DNA from 2 places in the Cryobacterium sp. TMT2-17-1 genome. Region 2 is predicted to be linked to the other one. Evidence: predicted binding sites of a transcription regulator. Region 2 holds the regulator's gene; the other holds the start of a gene.
The links. The regulator HrcA, encoded in region 2, represses chaperone genes, less so after heat shock. The targets are predictions, from matches to a motif close to TTNGCACTCGNNNNNNNCGAGTGCNAA.
Positions count from the first base shown of each region.

Region 1: the regulator HrcA is predicted to act here: its motif matches at 9,099-9,125, upstream of groL (chaperonin GroEL).

Region 1 covers NZ_SOGC01000002.1:98,020-108,722, forward strand. Annotated here, with positions in the region: gene cysS (cysteine--tRNA ligase) at 1-238, shown strand, start outside; gene rlmB (23S rRNA (guanosine(2251)-2'-O)-methyltransferase RlmB) at 238-1,350, shown strand; gene E3O47_RS00490 (DUF4032 domain-containing protein) at 1,476-2,804, opposite strand; gene ugpC (sn-glycerol-3-phosphate ABC transporter ATP-binding protein UgpC) at 2,898-3,995, opposite strand; gene E3O47_RS00500 (thioredoxin domain-containing protein) at 4,248-5,162, shown strand; tRNA gene E3O47_RS00505 (tRNA-Thr) at 5,236-5,308, shown strand; gene E3O47_RS00510 (nitroreductase family protein) at 5,325-5,903, opposite strand; gene msrB (peptide-methionine (R)-S-oxide reductase MsrB) at 5,907-6,308, opposite strand; gene E3O47_RS00520 (DUF3263 domain-containing protein) at 6,499-6,810, shown strand; gene E3O47_RS00525 (LytR C-terminal domain-containing protein) at 6,873-7,451, shown strand; gene E3O47_RS00530 (cold-shock protein) at 7,664-7,867, shown strand; gene E3O47_RS00535 (DUF3048 domain-containing protein) at 7,959-9,038, shown strand; gene groL (chaperonin GroEL) at 9,170-10,703, shown strand, end outside.
Region 2 covers NZ_SOGC01000009.1:28,644-39,346, forward strand. Annotated here, with positions in the region: gene dnaJ (molecular chaperone DnaJ) at 1-1,058, opposite strand, end outside; gene hrcA (heat-inducible transcriptional repressor HrcA) at 1,125-2,162, opposite strand; gene E3O47_RS01550 (DUF4870 domain-containing protein) at 2,330-2,776, shown strand; gene E3O47_RS01555 (DUF4870 domain-containing protein) at 2,813-3,190, shown strand; gene hemW (radical SAM family heme chaperone HemW) at 3,193-4,419, opposite strand; gene E3O47_RS01565 (DUF1990 domain-containing protein) at 4,424-5,071, opposite strand; gene lepA (translation elongation factor 4) at 5,076-6,923, opposite strand; gene E3O47_RS01575 (alpha/beta fold hydrolase) at 7,347-8,093, shown strand; gene rpsT (30S ribosomal protein S20) at 8,212-8,475, shown strand; gene holA (DNA polymerase III subunit delta) at 8,832-9,875, opposite strand; gene E3O47_RS01590 (ComEC/Rec2 family competence protein) at 9,917-10,703, opposite strand, start outside.

The DNA of each region.
Region 1 (10,703 bases), on a different contig from region 2:
CGTGCTCGCCATGAGTGAGGTTCTCGGAATCAACCCGCTCTCACCGGGCTGGTCCGTGGCCACGGACGAACCGGCCATGATCGCACTCACCGCCCTCGTCGAGCGCCTGCTCGACGATCGCGAAATCGCAAGGCAGGGCCGCGACTATGCGGCCGCAGACCGTATCCGGGACGAGCTCGTCGCCGCCGGAATTACCATCGAAGACACCCCCTCGGGTGCCCATTGGAGTTTTGACTGATGAAGAACACAGACCGTAAGTCCCGCACCGGGGCCGTGCGCAAGGGCAGCCGGGGACCACAGGTCGGTTCCGGCGGCCAGGGACGCCAGGCGCTCGAGGGCAAGAAGCCCACGCCCAAAGCGGAAGACCGCCCCTACCACCCCGCCGGCAAACGCAAGCTCGCCCAGGACCGCTTCGTCGCGGCCGGCGGCGGCCGCAGCCGCGGTTCCGCGGGTCCCAAGAGCGCGCCGCGCAGCGCCACCACCGGCAACACCGGCGGCGGCGGAGCGTCCACCCGCCGGGCCAAGCAGATCGACGAGCATGAGGTTGTGACCGGGCGCAACTCCGTACTGGAAGCGCTGCGGGCGAAGATCCCCGCCACGGCCCTGTACATCGCCACGCGCATCGAAATGGATGAACGGGTGAAGGAGGTCCTCACCCTCGCGACGACCCGCGGCATCCCCGTCCTCGAGGTCATGCGCCCGGAGCTCGACCGCCTGGCCGGCCGGGACTCGGTGCACCAGGGTCTCGCGCTCAAGGTGCCGTCCTACGAGTACGCCCAGCCCCTCGAGCTGCTGGAACTGACGATCAGCCGCGGCCACAAGCCGCTCTTCGTCGCCCTCGACGGCATCACCGACCCCCGCAACCTCGGCGCCATCATCCGCTCGACGGCCGCGTTCGGCGGACATGGCGTGATCGTGCCGCAGCGTCGGTCCGTCGGCGTGACCGCGTCGGCGTGGAAGACGTCGGCCGGCGCCGCTGCCCGACTTCCCGTCGCCATGGCCACCAACCTGACCCAGTCGCTCAAGGCGCTCAAGGAGCGCGGCGTGCTCGTCATCGGCCTCGCCGGTGATGGCGACACCCAGCTGCCCGAGCTCGGCATCGGTTTCGCCGAGCGCCCCATCGTGATCGTGGTCGGCAGCGAGGGCAAGGGGCTGTCCCGCCTCGTCACCGAGACCTGCGACGCGATTGTGTCGATCCCGATCAGCGCCTCGACCGAATCCCTCAACGCGGGGATTGCGGCCGGCGTGACACTGTACGAGGTCTCCCGACTGCGCGCGGCTGCCAAGGCCGCCAAGGTCGCGAAGCAGGCAGCCGCCGCGACGGCGGCAGCCGCCTCCGCAGCCTCTTAACCCGACCCGCCGGCCGGGCGCCCGCCAGGCAGGCCGAACCGCGAGAAAAGCCCCTTAATCCCACAATCGGCGGCCTTTTCTCACGGTTCGGCTGGGTACACGGACCAGGCGGAGCGCCGGCCGGATCAGACCTTGAGGCGCCAGTCGGCCGCGTCGTCGGCGGCCGACTCGGCCGCGTCCGCCAGTGCGGCGGTCTCATCGTCGGTCACGTCGATCGGGATCGTGATCTCGCCGGTGGCCGGCTCGATCACGGTGGCCTCGTCGCGGCGGTGCCGGAGCACGTTCTTGACGTAGGAGGTGACGGCTTCGGCCAGCGGGATGTCCCTGGACTGGTTCTGGGCCATGAACCAGCGGTGGTCGAGCAGCTGGTGGAAGACCTCGGCCGGTTCCAGCTTGCCCTTGAGATCGCGGGGAATGGCCCGGATGACGGGTTCGAAGACGCGCACCAGCCACTCGTGCGCCAGCATCTCCTCGTCGGCCTCCGGGTCGCCGTAGGAGACCCGGTAGGAGTCGAGGTCGTTGAGCAAGCGCCGGGCCTGGTTCTCCTCGGCGTCGAGCCCGGTCAGCCGCAGCAGGCGCCGCTGGTGGTGGCCGGCGTCGACGACCTTCGGCTGGATGCGCACGGTCGTACCCGTGTTGTCCGTCTTGATGGCCAGTTCCTCGATGTCGAACCCGAGGTCGTTGAGGCGTTCGACGCGTTCCGTGATGCGCCAGCGTTCGGAGCTGGAGAAGGATTCCGACCCGGTGAGCTCTTTCCAGAGCAGCCGGTAGGCGGCCACGATCCCATTGCTGACCCGAATGGGATCCAGCTCGTCGGCCGCTCGACCGCCGGCCTCGAGGTCCATGAGCTCACCGGCGATGTTGACGCGCGCGATCTCCAGGTCGTTCTCGCGCTGGCCGTTGGAGAGCCCGCCTGGATATAGCTGCCCGGTCTCGGCGTCGACCAGGTAGGCGGCGAACGCGCCGGCGTCACGGCGGAAGAGGGTGTTGGACAACGACACATCACCCCAGAAGAGGCCGGCCATGTGCACGCGTACCAGCAGCAGGGCCAGGGCGTCGACCAGCCGGGTGGCGGTGTCGGGCCGCAGGGTCTGCGAGTAGAGCGCGCGGTAGGGGAGCGAGAACTTGAGGTGCCGGGTGACGAGCACCGAATTCAGCGGCTCGGCGTCGTCATCGGTGCGGTTCGTGATCACGGCGAGCGGCTCGACGCAGGGAATTTCCAGGCCCTGCAGGGTACGGAGCATCTCGTACTCGCGCCTGGCCATCTCGCTGGTGGTCTCCTTGATGGCGACGACACGACCGCTCAAATGAGCGAAGCGCACAAGGTGGCGGGAGATGCCTTTGGGCAGGGCTGCGATGTTCTCGTTCGGCCAGGCATCCAGCGGGAGGTGCCAGGGAAGGTCAAGTAGGGCTGGATCGGCAGTGGCCGATGTGATGTTGAGTGAACCGCTCATCCGTCGAGTTTACCGGTGTGCTCCGCAGTCGGGGAACGACAAAACGGCCGAACGGAGCATGCTCTATCCGGCCGTTCGTTGAGGAGCGGGTGCCTAGTCGGCGACTGCTCCACCGAGGCGCAGGCCGGTCTCGGCGTCGAAAACGTGCATGTGGTGCGGCGTCGGGGTGAGGTAAACGGTGTCGCCGGCGGACGAGTGCGAACGGCCATCGACGCGAGCGACGATATCGGTGCGCTTGCCCTCGACCGTGGAGTGACCGTAGAGGTAACCGTCGGCGCCGAGCTCCTCGACCAGGTCGACGGCAACTTCGAGGCCCTCGCCATGCGTGGTGGACAGGTGGATGTCCTCGGGGCGAACGCCGATCGTGACCTTCTTGCCGGTGGAGCCGGCCAGGGTCTCGCGGGGCACGGGGATCGTTGCGGTGCCGAATTTGACGCCACCGTCGACGGTGTCGGCCAGGAACAGGTTCATGGCCGGGCTGCCGATGAAGCCGGCAACGAAGACGTTGTTCGGCTTCGAATACAGGTCGCGAGGCGTGCCGACCTGCTGGAGCACGCCATCCTTGAGGACCGCGATGCGATCGCCCATGGTGAGGGCTTCGGTCTGGTCGTGGGTCACGTAGACCGTCGTGACGCCGAGGCGGCGCTGGAGCGAAGCGATCTGGGTGCGGGTCTGCACGCGCAGCTTGGCGTCGAGGTTCGACAGAGGCTCGTCCATCAGGAACACCTGGGGCTGACGCACGATCGCACGGCCCATGGCGACGCGCTGACGCTGGCCACCGGAGAGTGCTTTCGGCTTGCGGCTCAGGTACGGCTCGAGGTCGAGCAGCTTGGCGGCCTCGAGAACGCGGGCGGCGCGCTCATCCTTGTTGACGCCGGCGATCTTGAGCGCGAAGCCCATGTTCTCGGCGACCGTCATGTGGGGGTACAGAGCGTAGTTCTGGAAGACCATGGCGATGTCGCGGTCTTTTGGCGGGACATCCGTCACGTTGCGCTCACCGATGAAGATGTTGCCGTCGTTGACTTCTTCAAGGCCGGCGAGCATGCGCAGGGACGTGGACTTGCCGCAGCCGGACGGGCCGACCAGCACGAGAAACTCGCCGTCGGCAACCGACAGGTCGAGCTTGTCAACGGCGGGAATAGAGGAACCCGGATACAGGCGGGTCGCCTTGTCGAACGTGACTGAAGCCATGGTTGATTACTCCTTCACCGGCAGGTACGTGCCGGACGATCCGTTGTGATGGGTTACTACGCCTGCCACACGTCATGTGCCACAGGTCAACTTTCTAAGTATGTCATGTCGGGGGATCGCGGCGACGGCGGGAATTCTGCGGCGGAGCCCGCCCACAGGCCCCGTCTGGACGTTTCCCAGAAAGGGGACCTACTATTTGGGAGGCATTCGCAAATGGCTTGCCTCTGCACTAACTACTCGGAGCGAGCATTCATGACTATTGGCGGATCGGGCGACAGCCGTCCCTCTAAGAATCAGCGACGTGACGCGGTGCGCACCAAGGCCAAGCGGATCCGCGAGGAGCAGAAGAAGAAGGACCGCCGTTACCGGGTCGCCCTGCGCAGCGGAATCGCCGTCGCCGGCGTCGCCATTGCCGCGGTCATCGTCGTGGTCATCATCAACTCGATTCCCCCGGTCGGCCCCGGTCCGGCGAACATGGCCAGTGACGGCGTGCTGATCTCCGAGGGGATGACCCCGGTCACGACCTCCGCGCTCCAGCCCGAGGCCAAGCCGATACCGTCCAAGCCGGATGCGACCGGCACGGTCGCCGACATTCGCGTCTACGCCGACTACCTCTGTCCGTTCTGCAGCGAGTTCGATGCCGCCAACAGTGACCAGATCAGCCAATGGGTCACGTCGGGTGCCGCGACCGTGGAGATCCACCCGGTTTCGATCCTGACCCACAAGTCCTCCGGCACGAAATACTCGCTTCGGGCTGCGAACGCCGCCGCATGTGTGGCCAATTACGCCCCCGCAAACTTCTACGACTTCAACGCCATCCTGTTCCAGGAACAGCCCCAGGAGGGCACTGCCGGTCACGACGACGCGGCCATCAAGGGCCTCGTGAAGGACGCCGGCGTGAGCGACCGGGTGTCGCAGATCAACGCGTGCATTGACGATACGACCTTCAAATCGTGGGTCATCGCATCCACCGACCGGGCTCTGTCCGGTCCGTTGCCGAACACCGAGGTCGAGGCCATCACCGGCACACCCACCGTGCTCGTCAACGGAAAGCAGTACGTCGGCGCACTCGACGACCCGAGGGAGTTCGCGGCCTTCGTGCTACAGGCGGCCGGCGCGACCTACTCCACCTCGACGCCGACCCCCGAGCCGGCACCGGCAGGGTAGTCGCCCCGCTTCGATGGCGGCACAGCACGGGTTCGTCATTTAGGATGATTAGTCAAGGCGTCAATCGCCTCATGCCGGCCTGGCGCAATTGGTAGCGCACCACTCTTGTAAAGTGGGGGTTACGGGTTCAAGTCCCGTGGCCGGCCCTGTTCTCTCATCGCTTCAGATCGTGATTCTCTCGGTGACGATTTCCTCGAGGGCGCTGAGAAAATCCGTCGGATCGATCGGCGAGCGCACGCCCGGTTTTGCATCGGCCGGAATGCCCCCGACGTACAGCCAGCCGAGCAATTCTTCCGAGGCCGCGAGGCCGTGGGTTTCGTTCACCGGCTGCGTGCGGGCCAGGGCGCCGGAACGCCACATGACGCCCCAGCCCTGGGCGGCGAGGAGAAGGCTCAGCATGTGGGCGACACCGGCCGCGACGGCGTCCTGTTCCCAGACCGCCACCGTGTCGCTTTCGCGACGGCTCGCGACCACGGCGATCAGAAGTTCGGCGCGCAGCGGCTTAGCGGCCAGCCTGGCGGCTTCGGCGCCGTTCAGCCCGGCGGCCTCGACCATGGCCTCGCCCAGGCGGCGCCGGGCGTCACCGCGCAACTCGATCAGCCGCCACGGACGCAGAGCGCCATGGTCGGCGACACGGGCCGCGACAGCCACCAAAGGCAGCAGTTCCGCATGGCTCGGTGCCTGCCCGGTGACCTTGGAGTGGGAGCGTCGATGATTGACCGTATCAAGGAGGTCGGGCAACGCTTACTCGACCGGCTTGAAATTGAGCGAGATGGAGTTCATGCAGTACCGGTCGCCGGTGGGCGTTCCGAATCCGTCGTCGAAAACGTGGCCCAGGTGAGAGCCGCACTTAGCACAGCGCACCTCGGTGCGCACAACCCCGAGGGTGCGGTCTTCGAGGAGTTCAACGGCCTCGGGACGCACCGATTCGTAGAAGCTCGGCCAGCCGCAACCGGAGTCGAACTTCGTGCCGCTTTTGAACAGCTCGGCATTGCAAGCCCCGCAGGTGTAAATCCCGGAGCGGCCCTCATCGAGGAGCTCGCCGGCCCACGCCCGCTCGGTGGCGGCGCCGCGCAGTACGGCGTACTGCTCGGGGCTCAGCTCCGCGCGCCACTGCGCATCCGACTTCTCGACCTCGTAGTCCATGTTCCGTTCCTTCCTGCTCGACCCCGGAGAGGCCGAAATCTGTCCGTATCAACACTAAACTCGCCAGACCGCGGTGGTATTCCTCGATCAGGAGCCCGGCAGGATTTTCCACCTTGGACAGCACGGCCAACGGCCCAGCGAGTACGCAGGCATCGACAATTAGGATTGCAGAGATCGAGGGAGGTGGCACGTGGACGGAGCTCCCGGCTCGTCGACTCCCGCGGAGCCTGCCTCGGAGTCCTCCTCGCCGGCAGGCTTGTCCGCGCGCGACCGGTTGATCCTCGCCTTCGAGCGGCAGTGGTGGAAGCATGCCGGCGCCAAGGAACAGGCGATCCGGGCCGAGTTCGGCCTCTCGGCCGCCCGGTACTATCAACTACTGGGGGTTGTGATCGACTCGCCGCTGGCCCTGGCCCACGACCCGATGCTGGTGAAACGCCTGCAGCGGCTGCGCGACGCCCGGTCGCAGGCAAGGGGCCGCCGGTCGCTACAGTCCACCGATTGACTCCCTGACCTGCACCCTTCCCGTGTCTCATCACCACTACAAAGGATCTGACCAGCCTCACGATGCCGAATTCCTACGCTAAAGACCGCTTCGACCACTTCCCGCACTTCCTGGAGCGGGTGGGGGCCCACCGCGCGCCCGGCAAGAAAGGGCGCGGCTGGGTCGCAGTGTGGTGGTCTCTTGGCGCAACCGTGCTGCTGGTCGGAATCGGAGTCGTCGGCCTGGCCGTCCTGAACAACAACCTGAACTTCGAGTTGCCGGGCACGGCGACGACTGCTGACAGCACGGCCGAGCCGAGCGCCACTCCGAGTGACACTCCGGCGCCGGTGCCGACGCCGGCCGCGACCGTGGACCCTGACTCGACCGTGACCGTTTTGAACGGGACCGCCGGCGAGGGGATCGCCCGGTCCGTTGGCGATCTCCTCGAGGCGGAGGGCTGGACGATCGAAGAGCTGGACAACGCGAGCACGGAGGATGTGCAGACGACGACGGTTTACTACGCCGACGCGGCCCTGGAGGGAGCGGCCCGCGGAGTCGCGGAGTCACTGCCCGGCTCGGAGGTGCTGCTTTCAAGCGATTTCGCCGATTCCGCAGCGGACCTGACCGTTGTTGTCGGCGCCGACTACGAGCCGGCCGAATAGCCGTCGCCTATACGTCCGGCGCTCGCGCGTCAACCCCCTTTCGTTCTTCCGGAGCTTCCGTAAATTGGGCGTTGGTCCCTCATTTTGTTTGTCCGGGCGTTCTCGCAGGAGACGTATTCCATCGGTCGAATGCAATGGACGCAATCCTTGCGCCAGGCCCGGTACGGCCAGCGGGCGCGTGTCGACGAATTCACAGCAACAAGGAGTTATACATGGCGAACGGAACCGTCAAATGGTTCAACGCTGAAAAGGGTTTCGGCTTCATCACCGTCGATGGAGGTGGCCAGGACGTCTTCGTCCACTATTCGGCCATCGACATGCACGGCTACAAGGTTCTGGAAGAGGGACAGCACGTCATCTTCGAACTGGGTACAGGGGCAAAGGGGCCCCAGGCAGAAGCGGTTCGTCCGATCTGATCCAGCGGGGGATGTTCCAGCGGTCGACCGCAGGGTCGGGTCGCTCCCAGGCATGTGTGCGCGGCAGTGCAGCCGCGTTAGGGTTTGGGGCGTGACAACGAAAATAGTGGTTCAAGCGCAGCGACGAAGTGCGGCACCGAGAATCCGGTCCATCCGGATGCTCGGGGTCGTCCTTCTGCCGTACCTTCTGCTGGTCTCCGCATGCGCCAGTGACGCGCCGAAGCCGCCGGCAAGCTCGACCAGCACGCCCTGGAACTCCACCTTCGAGTCGGCCGCAGACCCGGCGGTCGCCCCATTGCGTGGTACGAGTGTGCCGGCCGGGAGCCTCCAGAACCCTGCCCTCTCGGTGAAGATCGACAACCACGAAGCGGCCAGGCCGCAGCTCTCTCTCGAGCGCGCCGACATCGTCTTCGAAGAACTGGTCGAGGGCGGGCTGACCCGTTATGTCGCGGTCTGGCATTCCGACGTGCCTGAACTCGTCGGGCCGGTGCGATCGATCCGACCCATGGACCCGGACATCATCGCGCCCTTCGGCGGAATCGCGGCTTATTCCGGCGGCCAACAGAAATTCATCGACCTGATGGACGCGACGGATGTCGTCAGCGCCGCTTTCGATACCGACGACACCGGCCTCTTCGCGCGTTCGGATGACCGGGAAGCCCCGCACAACGTCATCCTCCAGGCCTCAGCGCTCGTCGCGCGGAACGCCACCGTGCCGCCGCCGAACCAGCAATTTGCCTACTCCGCGACCGTGCAGGGATCGTCCGCGGCCGTCGACGGCGCGCCCGTCGCGGCGATCAACTCCACCTTCTCCACCGCCCGTTGGCCCGGCTGGACGTGGGATGCGGCCGGTGCTGCCTACCTGCGCTCGCAGGAGGGCGCACCTGACCTCGACGCCACCGGTGCGCAGCTGCGGGCGACCAACGTCCTGGTCCTGCGGGTCGCGATCGACGGCTCCTACGGAGATGTTCCCACGACGACAATGATCGGTTCGGGGGAAGCCTGGGTGTCGGCCGGCGGCAAGTCCGTGCATGCGGTCTGGTCCAAGGCCGACCAGACCGCCCCCATCCGTCTCGTCGATGACTTCGGCGTGACGATTCGTCTCGCCGCCGGTAACACCTGGATCGAGCTGGTGCCGTCGGACCGAGGCACGGTTGTGCTGGTGCCGTAGCCGCGGCCGCGGCACCTTGCCGTTCACTTGCACTCTCGACCCCAGAGTGCCAGAATCTACTTGGCACTCTCTCTGTTTGAGTGCCAACCCATCACCGTTTTGGTAACGTCCGGGAGGGACGAGAAACACATATGGCAAAGATCATTGCTTTCAACGAAGAGGCCCGTCGCGGCCTTGAGCGTGGCCTGAACATCCTCGCTGACACTGTCAAGGTCACCCTCGGCCCGCGCGGACGTAACGTGGTGCTGGAAAAGAAGTGGGGCGCTCCCACGATCACCAACGATGGCGTGTCCATCGCCAAGGAGATCGAACTCGACGACCCGTACGAGAAGATCGGTGCCGAGCTCGTCAAGGAGGTCGCCAAGAAGACCGATGACGTCGCGGGCGACGGAACCACCACCGCCACCGTCCTGGCTCAGGCGCTCGTTCGTGAAGGCCTGCGCAACGTCGCGGCCGGAGCAGACCCGATCAGCCTCAAGCGTGGCATCGAGAAGGCCACGGCCGCCGTGATCGCTGAGCTCATCGCCAACGCCAAAGAGGTCGAGACCAAGGAAGAGATCGCGGCCACCGCTTCCATCTCCGCCGGTGACGCCGAAATCGGCGCCATCATCGCCGAGGCCATCGACAAGGTCGGCAAGGAGGGTGTTGTCACCGTCGAGGAGTCGAACACTCTCGGCACCGAGCTCGAGCTCACCGAGGGCATGCGCTTCGACAAGGGCTTCCTGTCTGCCTACTTCGTGACCGACCCCGACCGTCAGGAAGCGGTCTTCGAAGACCCCTACATCCTGATCGTCAACTCCAAGGTCTCCAACATCAAGGACCTTCTCCCCATCGTGGACAAGGTCATCCAGACCGGCAAGCAGCTCCTCATCATCGCCGAGGACGTCGACGGCGAGGCCTTGGCCACGCTCGTGGTGAACAAGATCCGCGGAATCTTCAAGTCGGTCGCCGTCAAGGCTCCCGGCTTCGGCGACCGTCGCAAGGCCCAGCTGCAGGACATCGCCATCCTCACCGGTGGACAGGTCATCAGCGAAGAGGTCGGTCTCAAGCTCGAGAACGTCACGCTTGACCTCCTCGGCAACGCGCGCAAGATCGTCATCACCAAGGACGAGACCACCATCGTCGAAGGCGCCGGAGACCCCGAAGCCATCGCCGGACGTGTCCAGCAGATCCGCAGCGAGATCGAAAACACCGACAGTGACTACGACCGCGAGAAGCTCCAGGAGCGCCTCGCCAAGCTCGCCGGCGGAGTCGCAGTCATCAAGGCCGGCGCCGCGACGGAGGTTGAGCTCAAGGAGCGCAAGCACCGCATCGAAGATGCCGTCCGCAACGCGAAGGCTGCCGTCGAAGAGGGCATCGTCGCCGGTGGTGGCGTTGCGCTGATCCAGGCCGGCAAGACCGCGTTCGAGAAGCTCGAGCTGGTCGGCGACGAGGCAACGGGAGCGAACATCGTCAAGGTTGCCATCGACGCTCCACTCAAGCAGATCGCCCTCAACGCCGGCATGGAGCCGGGCGTTGTCGCCGACAAGGTGCGCAACCTGCCGATCGGTTGGGGCCTCAACGCCGCGACCGGTGAGTACGTCGACATGCTCGCCGCCGGAATCAATGACCCGGTGAAGGTCACCCGTTCCGCGCTGCTGAACGCAGCGTCGATCGCCGGACTGT
Region 2 (10,703 bases):
GGAACCGGCGCCTTGTGGCGGGCCGCAAAGGCCTCGATCAGCTCCCGCTCCTTGTGGTCGAGACGGGTCGGCGTGACCACGTGCACGCCGACCTTCAGGTCGCCGCGTCCGTTCCCGCGCAGACGGGTTACGCCGCGGTCCTTGACCGTGATGATCTCGGCGCTCTGCGTGCCCGGCCTGAGCTCGACCTCGATGTCGCCGTCGAGCGCCTTGACGGTCGCGGATCTGCCGAGGATGGCATCCGTCATCGGCACCTCGAGGGTGCAGAGCAGGTCGTCGCCGTCACGGCTGAACACGTCGTGGTGGCGCACCTTCATCTCAAGGTAGAGGTCGCCGTTGGGACCGCCGGCCGGACCAGCCTCGCCGCTGCCAGGCATCTGCAGGCGCAGGCCCGTGTCGACCCCCGCCGGGATGTCGACGGGGACCGTGCGACGCGCTCGCACGCGGCCCTGGCCCTGGCAGGTGACGCAGGGAGTGGCGATGATCGTGCCGTAGCCGCGGCAGGAACCGCAGGGGCTGCTCGTCATGACATTGCCGAGCAGCGACCGCACGGCGCGCTGGATGGTGCCGGTGCCGTGGCAGATGTCGCAGGTGACGGGCGCGGTGCCCGGCTGGCAGCACGTGCCGCTGCAGGTCGCGCACATGATGGCCGTGTCGACCTCAAGCTCCCGGTGCGTGCCGAAGATGATCTCATCGAGGTCGAGGTCGACCCGGATCAGGGCATCCTGGCCGCGCTCTCGGCGCGACCGAGGCCCGCGGCTGGATCCCCCGCCGCCGAAGAAGGTCTCGAAAATGTCGCCGAAGTTGCCGAAGTTGCCGTCGAAACCGGCGCCTCCGCCGCCGCCCGAGCGGCCGTTGCCGCCACGGTCGTAGTTGTCGCGTTGCTTGACGTCGCTGAGCACGTCGTAGGCGTGCGTGACGGATTTGAAGCGCTCGGATGCATCCGCGCCCGGGTTCACGTCGGGGTGCAGCTGCCGGGCCAGCCTGCGGTAGGCCTTCTTGATCTCGTCGGTCGAGGCGTCGCGGGCAACGCCGAGTACTTCGTAATGGTCAGCCAAAGCTGGCTCTCCTAGGTCTGTTCTGAAATGTGGTGTTCCGCCGGCTTCTGGGCCGAGGGGAACTGGTCAATTCTCGCCGAGAAGGCGTGAAAGGTAGCGGGCGACCGCACGGACGGCCGCCATGTTGTTCGAGTAGTCCATCCGAGTGGGGCCGAGTACGCCGAGGCGCGCCAGGTTGCCGCCCTGCGAGGAGTAGCCGCTGGTGAGCACGGATGTCTCGGCCAGACCGAACGGGGCATTCTCCCGGCCGATACTGACGGACACGCCGTGCTGGTCAGAGGCCATCTCGCCGAACAGCCGCAGAAGCACGACCTGTTCCTCGATGGCCTCGAGCACCGGGAAAATGCTGCCGGTGAAGTCTTCCTCAGTGCGCACGAGGTTGGCGGCGCCGGCCATCACGAGCCGGTCCTGCCTGTTCGCGCCGACCTGGTCCCGCAGGGTGCCGGTGATCAGATCCACCGCCTCCTGCTGCTCGATCGGGCCGAGGCCGGAGCCGGCGGTGAGAGAGCTGCCGGTAAGGGTGCTGGCGGCCTCGCCCATGCCCAGCCCGACCAGGGCAGAATTCAACCGGGTGCGCAGTTCGATCAGAACGGGTTCAGCCAGGGGCCGGGGCAGGTCGACGACGCGTTGCTCGACCCGTCCGGCATCCGTGATCAGAACCGACAGGAGGCGAGTCTCGGACAGGGGCACCAGTTCGATGTGGCGCACCTTCGCGCGGGACAGCGACGGATACTGCACCAGGGCGACCTGATGGGTGAGCTGCGAGAGCAGCCGCACGCTGCGGGCCAGCACCTCGTCAAGGTCGGCCGACTGACCGAGGAACGTCTCGATGGCTTGGCGCTGCGCCGCCGAGAGCGGGCGCAGATCGGCGAGATGGTCGACGAACAGGCGGTAGCCCTTATCGGTGGGGATGCGGCCCGACGAGGTGTGCGGAGCCGCGATCAACTCTTCCTCTTCGAGCAGGGCCATGTCGTTGCGGATCGTGGCCGCCGAGACCCCGAAGGAATGCCGGTCGACGATAGATTTGGAACCGACGGGTTCGCGGGAGGCTACATAGTCCTGAACGATCACACGCAGGACTTCGAGACTGCGATCGGACACCATAGCGCTCGCCTCCTCCCAGCGTCGCGAGTGCAGCATCGATTGGCACTCGCGGTATGTGACTGCCAATCATACCGCGACCGGCTGGGCTTACCCATTGCTCCCCAATGTTGGGGCGCAGTAACTTAGGCATGTAGCACCTCTTCCCCGGTGCACTGAAAGGCATGATCATGAGTAATTTCACTGGTCCCGGACCCGATGATCCGTACCAGGGCCAACGGCCGCCGCAACCGCCCTACCAGCCTGCCGCCCCGGGACCGTCGGCACCCCTGACGGAGGCGGATGACCGCCAATGGGCGTCCCTCGCACATCTGGGCGGGATCCTCATGTTCGTGCCGTCCCTGGTGCTGTGGCTGCTCTTCAAGGACCGCGGACCTCTGACCAGCGTCGAGGCGAAGGAAGCGCTCAACTTTCAGATCACGCTTCTGATCGGCTACTTCGCGATCAACTTTTTTGCAACGGTCATCGGCTTCCTCACATTCGGCATCGGCGGCGTCATCGGCGGTCTCGCCTGGGTGCTGTACATCCTCGGTGTTGTCTTCTCGGTGCTCGGCTACCTCCAGGCGAAGGACGGCAACCACTACCGGTACCCGTTCGCCCTGCGCCTGATCAAGTAGCCCGGCGCACTCGGTTTTTCTTCAGAAGGAGCACCAATGACCAATTCCACCCCACCACCGCCGCCCAACCCGAACCAGGCTCCCACCCCGATGAACCCGGCCGACGAGAAACTGTGGGCCACCCTCGTGCACGTCGGCGGCATTCTGTTCTATTTCGTGCCGGCCCTGATCGGCTACATCGTGCTCAAGGACCGCGGCCCGTTCATCCGGGCACACACCGCGACCGCACTGAACTTCCAGCTCACGCTCCTGATCGCCTACGCGGTCGGCGGCGTCCTGACGATCATCCTCGTCGGCTACCTCGTTCTCCTCGCTGCCTCCGTTCTGATGGTCGTGTTCGGCATCATGGCCGCCTTGGCCGCAAACCGGGGCGAGTACTACACGTATCCGCTGTCGATCAAGTTCGTGAACTGAGTTCAGTCGGCAAGCAGGCGGCGCACGACGGCATCCGCCAGGAGGCGTCCTCTGAGGGTCAGTTCGATCGAACCGAAGAGGGCTGCTTTCGCGTCGATGAGTTCGTCGGCGATGAGTCCCGCCACCTCGTGGCGCCTGAGCGGGCTGAGCGAGTCGATGGGGATACCCTCGCGGATTCGGGTGAGCAAGAGCACCCGCTCCACCTCCTGAGTGGCCGCATCGAGGGTCTCCCGCCCGGCGGCCGGTGAGTCGCCGGCGCGAATCCGATCGCCGTAGGCCGACGGATGCTTGACGTTCCACCAGCGCACCCCACCGATGTGGCTGTGGGCTCCGGGCCCCACACCCCACCAGTCCTGGCTGCGCCAGTAGGCGAGGTTGTGGCGCGAGCGGTGCGCGTCATCCGTCGCCCAGTTGCTGACCTCATACCAGCCGTAGCCTGCCGAGGACAGTAGGTCGTCGGCCAGCTCATAGAACTCGGCCTGAACGTCGTCATCGACAGGGGCCAGTTCGCCGCGCTTGATCTGGCGGGCCAGCTTGGTGCCCTCCTCGACGATAAGCGAGTAGGCGCTGACGTGGGTGGGAGCCTGCCGGATGGCGTGCTCGAGGCTGGTGCGCCAATCGACGAGGGTCTCCCCCGGTGTGCCGTAGATCAGGTCGAGGGACACGTCGAGGCCGGCCTCGCGCGCCCACTGCACCACAAGCGGCACCCGCTCGGGGTCGTGGGTGCGCTCGAGGGTGGCCAGCACGCTCGGTACCGCGGACTGCATGCCGAAGGATACCCGGGTGAAGCCGGACTCGGCGAGGCGGCCGAGGTAGGCGGCGTCGACGGAGTCGGGGTTCGCCTCGGTGGTCACCTCGGCGCCGGGTGCGATCCCCCAGGTGGAGCGCACGGCCTCCAGCATCCGCACCAGGTCGTCGGCCGGGAGCAGGGTGGGGGTGCCGCCGCCGAAGAAGACGGTCGCCGCCTGGCGGGCCGGCACGCCCGACTGAGTCAGGATCCGGCCGGCCGACTGGACCTCGGTGATCGCCTGGCCGGCATAGTCATGCTGGCTCGCGCCCCGCAACTCGGTGGCGGTATAGGTGTTGAAGTCGCAGTAGCCGCAGCGGACCCGGCAGAACGGCACGTGCAGGTAGACGCCGAAATCGCGCTGGGCTGCTCCCACGGCGGCCGAGGCCGGCAGCAGTCCGTCGCTGGGTGCGGGGTCGCCGAGGGGAAGGGCACTGCCCATGCGGTTAGACCGCGCCGATCGGATGCAGCGCGCGTAGGTACCGAGCGGTGATTTTGGCCTGTTGCCGCCGCACGAACGGCCAGCCCAGCCGGTAGAACCAGTTGCCGGGGCGGGAGAAGGCGCGGATGGTCAGCCAGACCGAGTCGTCCTCGCGTCTGTCGACGATGAACGATTCCTCGCCGCTGGCCGGGTGCCCGGCCATGGTGCCGTATGCGAAGCCGAGGCGGTCGGGTTCATCGATCACGTAGACCACGCGCACGGGGGCGTCGATGGTGAAGGGGCCTAACTTGCTCGTGAGGTGCGCGGACATGCCGTTGACGATGTAGGGCGTGCCGTCCTCGGCGAAGACGGCCTCGTCCGGCTCGGGCTTCTGGTCGCGGGCGGCCTGGCCGTCGGCGTCGAAGACGAGTCCCGTGTACTGCTGGCCGGTGCCGTCCAGCAGGTCGGTGACGGTCATTCCGCTCCCCCGCTGCACGCCCCAGGTCATCAGCGACTTCGAGGCCAGCTGGAAGCGCTCCTCACCGCTGCCAAGGCGCACGGTGCGCTCGAGGGGCCGGTAGCCCTTGGGTGGGAACCGGAGCAGGTCCGGGGCGAGGGTGCCGCCGATGGACGCGTAGGTGACGGCGGTATCGGTGAAGGTGGCGCGGCGCATCCGTCTACTTCTTCTTCGGGGGCTCGTCACCGGACAGGGCGGCGATGAACGCCTCCTGGGGAACCTCGACCCGGCCGACCATCTTCATGCGCTTCTTGCCCTCCTTCTGCTTCTCCAGCAGCTTGCGCTTGCGGGAGATGTCGCCGCCGTAGCACTTGGCGAGAACATCCTTGCGGATGGCACTGATGGACTCGCGGGCGATGATGCGGGCGCCGATCGCGGCCTGGATGGGCACGTCGAACTGCTGGCGCGGGATGAGCTTGCGCAGCCTTCCCGTCATCAGCACGCCGTAGTCGTAGGCCTTGTCGCGGTGCACAATCGCGCTGAACGCGTCGACCTGTTCGCCCTGCAGCAGGATGTCGACCTTGACCAGGTCGGCCTCCTGAGAGCCGATGGGTTCGTAGTCGAGCGAGCCGTAGCCGGCGGTGCGGCTCTTGAGATTGTCGAAGAAGTCGAACACGATCTCACCGAGCGGCATCGTGTAGCGGATCTCGACCCGGTCCTCGCCGAGGTAGTCCATGCCGAGCAGGGTGCCGCGGCGGCTCTGGCAGAGTTCCATGATCACGCCGACGTAGTCCTTGGGTGCGAGGATGGCCGCCTTCACGATCGGCTCCTCGACCTTGGCGATCTTCCCGTTCGGGAACTCGCTCGGGTTGGTGACCGTGACAGACTTCTTGTCGTCGGTGGTGACCTCGTAGATCACACTGGGCGCCGTGGTGATCAGGTCGAGGCCGAACTCCCGGTCGAGCCGCTCGGTGATGATTTCCAGGTGCAGCAGCCCGAGGAAACCACAGCGGAAACCGAAACCGAGGGCGACGGATGTCTCGGGCTCGTACACGAGGGACGCGTCGGAGAGTTTGAGCTTGTCGAGGGCCTCCCGGAGGGCCGGGTAGTCGCTGCCGTCGATCGGGTAGAGGCCCGAGAAGACCATGGGCTTCGGCTCGGTGTAGCCCGGAAGGGCGACGGTGGCGGGGCGGAGCGCGGTGGTCACCGTGTCGCCGACCTTCGACTGGCGCACATCCTTCACGCCCGTGATCAGGTAGCCGACCTCGCCGACGCCGAGGCCCTTGCTGGTGGTGGGCTCGGGCGAGGTGACGCCGATCTCGAGAATCTCGTGCGTGGCACGGGTCGACATCATCTGGATCTTCTCGCGCGGGCCCAGCTTGCCGTCGATCATGCGCACATAGGTGACGACGCCACGGTAGCTGTCGTAGACCGAGTCGAAGATCATCGCGCGGGCCGGGGCGGCCGGGTCGCCGACCGGGGCCGGGATGAGGCGGGTGGCACGGTCGAGGAGTTCGGCGACGCCGACACCGGTCTTGCCGGAAACCCGGAGAACGTCGTCGGGACTGCCACCGATCAGGCTGGCGAGCTCCTTCGCGTACTTGTCGGGGTCGGCAGCCGGCAGGTCGATCTTGTTCAGCACCGGGATGATGGTGAGGTCGTTCTCCAGCGCCAGGTAGAGGTTGGCAAGGGTCTGCGCCTCGATCCCCTGGGCGGCGTCGACGAGGAGGATTGCTCCCTCGCACGCGGCCAGGCTGCGAGACACCTCGTAGGTGAAGTCCACGTGGCCGGGGGTGTCGATCATGTTCAGGGCGTAGGTCTGCCCGTCAAGTTCCCACGGCATACGGACGGCCTGGCTTTTGATGGTGATGCCGCGCTCGCGCTCGATGTCCATCCGGTCAAGGTATTGGGCGCGCATCGAACGGTCATCGACGACGCCGGTGATCTGCAGCATCCGGTCGGCCAACGTGGACTTGCCGTGGTCGATGTGGGCGATGATGCAGAAATTGCGGATGAACTCGGGCGGGGTGGCGGCCGGTTCAAGCGCCGTGAGGGGTCTCGGTGACATGGTCTGACAATTCTCCCATAGGTGGCTGGGTCCCGGTTTCGCCGTTGCCGCGCATCGTTCCAGGCTTGCGCGCGGGAACGGCCGCGCCCGGCGGCTCGCAGCGAACCACTGCCGTGAACCACTGCCGTGAACCACTGCCGTGGCTCTTCGGCGGGTAGTGTGGCCAATTCAGGAGATCCGACCGGGCGAGGCCGGACATCCGCACCGGTTCCGCACTGGTCCGCGGTGGCCCGGCCACCCGTGCGACGGATGTCCTGAGTTGGCCACAGACGCAGCGCCCGGCCGAGCACTCACCCACGGAAGAGCCAGAAGTGATTGACGCGAACCGGGTGCTGTCACTGCTGATCTGGTGCGGCTACTCCCTGATGTCTATCATCGGTATCGCCGTCACCCTCTAGTGCGGCTGCTCACCAGGAGGAATGAATGACACCCGCTGTCCCGGTTCTTTTCGTGCACGGGATCCGCACGTCGGGCACCATGTGGCGACGACAGCTGTCCATGCTGGGCGAGGCCGGGCATCCGGCACTCGCGATCGATCTGCCGGGGCACGGCGCCCGCATGGACGAAACGTTCACCGTGGCGGGCGCCCTGGCCGCCATCGACGAGGGCGTCGCTGCTCTGGGCGGCCGGGTGCTGCTGGTCGGCCTCTCCCTCGGCGGCTACTACGCCATCGAGTACGCCGCGCGCCACCCGCAGAAGGTGGCCGGGCTGGTCGCCGCGGGAAGCTGCGCGCTCCCGGCCGGCTGGCTGCTGGACGCCTACCGGGGCCTGGCCCGGCTGATCCGCCGACTGCCCGACCAGGGACTGTGGCTCCACACCACACTCGTGCGGGTGCTCCTCCCATCGGCAGGGGCCGCCGACACGCTCGCCGGCGGTGTGCCGCTGACGGTGATGGATGCCGGGCTCGGCGCCACCGGCAGCCTCCGCCCGCTGGACAGCCTGGCTCGCTATCCCGGCCCGGTGTGGCTGGTCAACGGTTCTCTGGATCAGTTCCGGCTGCATGAGCGCCGCTTCCTCGCCGCCTGCCGGGACGGGCGCCTCGTGATCGTCCCCCGGGCGTCGCACCTCGTCAGCCTGGCCCAACCGGAACGCTTCGCCGCGGTGCTGAGCGGCATCCTCACGGAGGTTGCGATCGACTGGCCCGGGCCGATTGTCGACCTGAACGAATAGCTGGTATCGTTGCCTGTTGGCTTGCGTGTTGGGTCCCACCCCACACGATTATTGCCGTACGGCGCCCTCTACCGCCAAGCGGCCCATCCGAAAAAGAATCTAACGAAAGCGTATAAACGTGGCAAACATCAAGTCGCAGATCAAGCGTATCGGCACCAACAAAAAGGCCCAGGAGCGCAACAAGTCGGTCAAGAGCGAGTTCAAGCGCGCTGTCCGCGCGACGCGCCTGGCGATCGCCTCGGGCGACAAGGACAAGGCTGTTGCCAGCCTCGCCGTTGCTTCGAAAAAGCTCGACAAGGCCGTCAGCAAGGGCGTCATCCACCAGAACCAGGCCGCGAACAAGAAGTCCGCGATCGCCAAGTCGGTCAACGCCCTCGTCTAGTCTGCGCCTGACCGGGATCAGGATCGTTCACCGGCCCTGACCGGCGTACACAACAGCCCCTGCCATCTCGGTGGGGGCTTTCGTGTGTCCGGGCAGAGGCTCGAACCGTCGGGGACCGGTCACCTGAAATTCATCACGGCCGGGCCCGGTCAGGCGCAGCAGCATCGCCCTGACGGCGGTCCTGGCAGCCGTCGTCTCTCTGCCGCTCGCCGCGCTGATCGTGTCGTGCGCGCCGAGTCCGCCCGGGCCCACACCTCTCAGTTCGGACATCAGTCGGCGCGCACCACGGTGAGCGACCCCTCCCTGGCGCGGAGCTCACCGTCGAGGGTAAGGAGGCGCGCGAAAGCCGGGTCTGGTCAGCTCTCACCGCGGCGGGCGATCACACCGATGAGCCGCTCGAGAGCGAAGACGGGGTCGCGCTCGGCACCCTTCACCGCGGCATCCGTTTCGGCCAGCGCCACGACGCAGCGGGCGAGACCCTCGTCGGACCAGCTGCGCAGGTCACGTTGGGCCCGCTCGACCTGCCAGGGGGCGAGGCCGAACTGGGAGGCAAGCTGGGCCGAGCCGCCGCGCACCCCGCAGAGCTTCGCCATGGTGCGGATCTTCATGGCGAACGCGGCCACCACCGGGACCGGGTCGGCGCCGGAGGACAGGGCGTGGCGCAGGATGACGAGCGCCTCCCCCTGATGCCCGGCGATGGCGGCATCGGCTACCTTGAACGCGTTGGCCTCGACCCTACCGCCGTAGTAGCGGTCCACGGTCGTCTCGGTCACTTCGGTGCCGACATCGGCGATGAGCTGCTGGCAGGCCGCGGAGAGTTCGGCCAGATCGCCGGAGAACGCGGCGACCAGGGACCGCAGCGCGCTGGGAGTGACCCGCTTGCCGGCCGTCTTGAATTCCGCGGAGGCGAAGTCGTGCCGGTCGGAGTCTTTCTTCAGCTCGGTGCAGACGACCTCGATGGCGCCGCCGACGCCCGAACGGATGGTGTCGAGCAGCTTCTTGCCGCGCACGCCGCCGCCGTGCCGGAGCACGACGTAGGTGTCCTCGGCCGGGTTCTGCAGGTAGTCCAGGGCCTCCGCGAGGAACGTGTCGCTGCACTTCTCGACGGAGCTGACGCGGATCAGCCGCGGTTCGCCGAAGAGGGACGGGCTGGCCATGGTGAGCAGTTCGCCGGGCGCATAGCTGTCGGCCTGCACGTCGCTGATCTCCAGGCTGGGGTCTTCGAGTTTGAGGAAGTCCCGCAGCTGGCGGATCGCGCGTTCGGCCAGGAACACTTCGGTTCCGGAGACCAGGATGATCGGCGCCGGCCGCACCTGGTGCCAGGCCAGCTGCGGGATGGCGGCCGACTTCGGCACAGCGCGGGGCGCGGTCCGGCCGGATGAAGCTGTGCGTGCGGCCACTCGGGGTTCCTTCGATTGAGGCTGTGCGGAATCCATTAAGACTATCCGGGGTCGGTGTCCGGCACGGTCTCGCTCCGCACGGTCTCGCTCCAGACCGTCAGCGCACCACCACCTGGCCCCGGAGCGATCACCAGCAGTCCCTGCTGGTCGGTGCGGAGGGGCAGTGTGCCCGCGGCCGCAAGAATGTCCAGGACCGTGTCGGTGGGATGGCCGTAGCCGTTCTCCCTGCCTACCGAAATCAGCCCCACCGTTGCCCGAAGATCGGCATAGAGCTCCGGGCTTTGGTCTGCCGACCCGTGGTGGGCGACCTTGACGACATCCACCTCGCCCGGGCTGGAGCTGCGCCTGAGCGCGTCCTGGGATTCCTCGCCGAGATCCCCGAGGAACAGGGAACGGATGCCGCGACCGTCGAATCCGATCGTCACGCTCCCCTCGTTTCCGGTCTGCATCACCGCTGAGCCCCGCACCGGCCAGAGGATCTCCCAGCGCAGCTCCCCGAGGGTGCCCGTGTCGCCGCGGGCAGCGCCCCGCAGTTCGGCACCGCCCGCGGCGAGGGCATCGTGCAGTCGCTCATCGTCGGCGTTCTCCGGGATGCCGACCAGCGCCGTGTCGACGCGGCCGATCACGGCGGCGACCCCGCCGATGTGGTCCAGGTCGTAGTGGGTCAGCACGAGGATGTCGATTCGGTCGATCCCCAGCGTGTCGAGGCAGTCGGCGAGCAGGGCCGGGTCGGGCCCCACGTCGACGAGCGCGTACCGGTCGCGGTCGCGCACGACGACCGCATCACCCTGCCCGATGTCGCAGGCCGCGATCTGCCAGTCCGCGGGG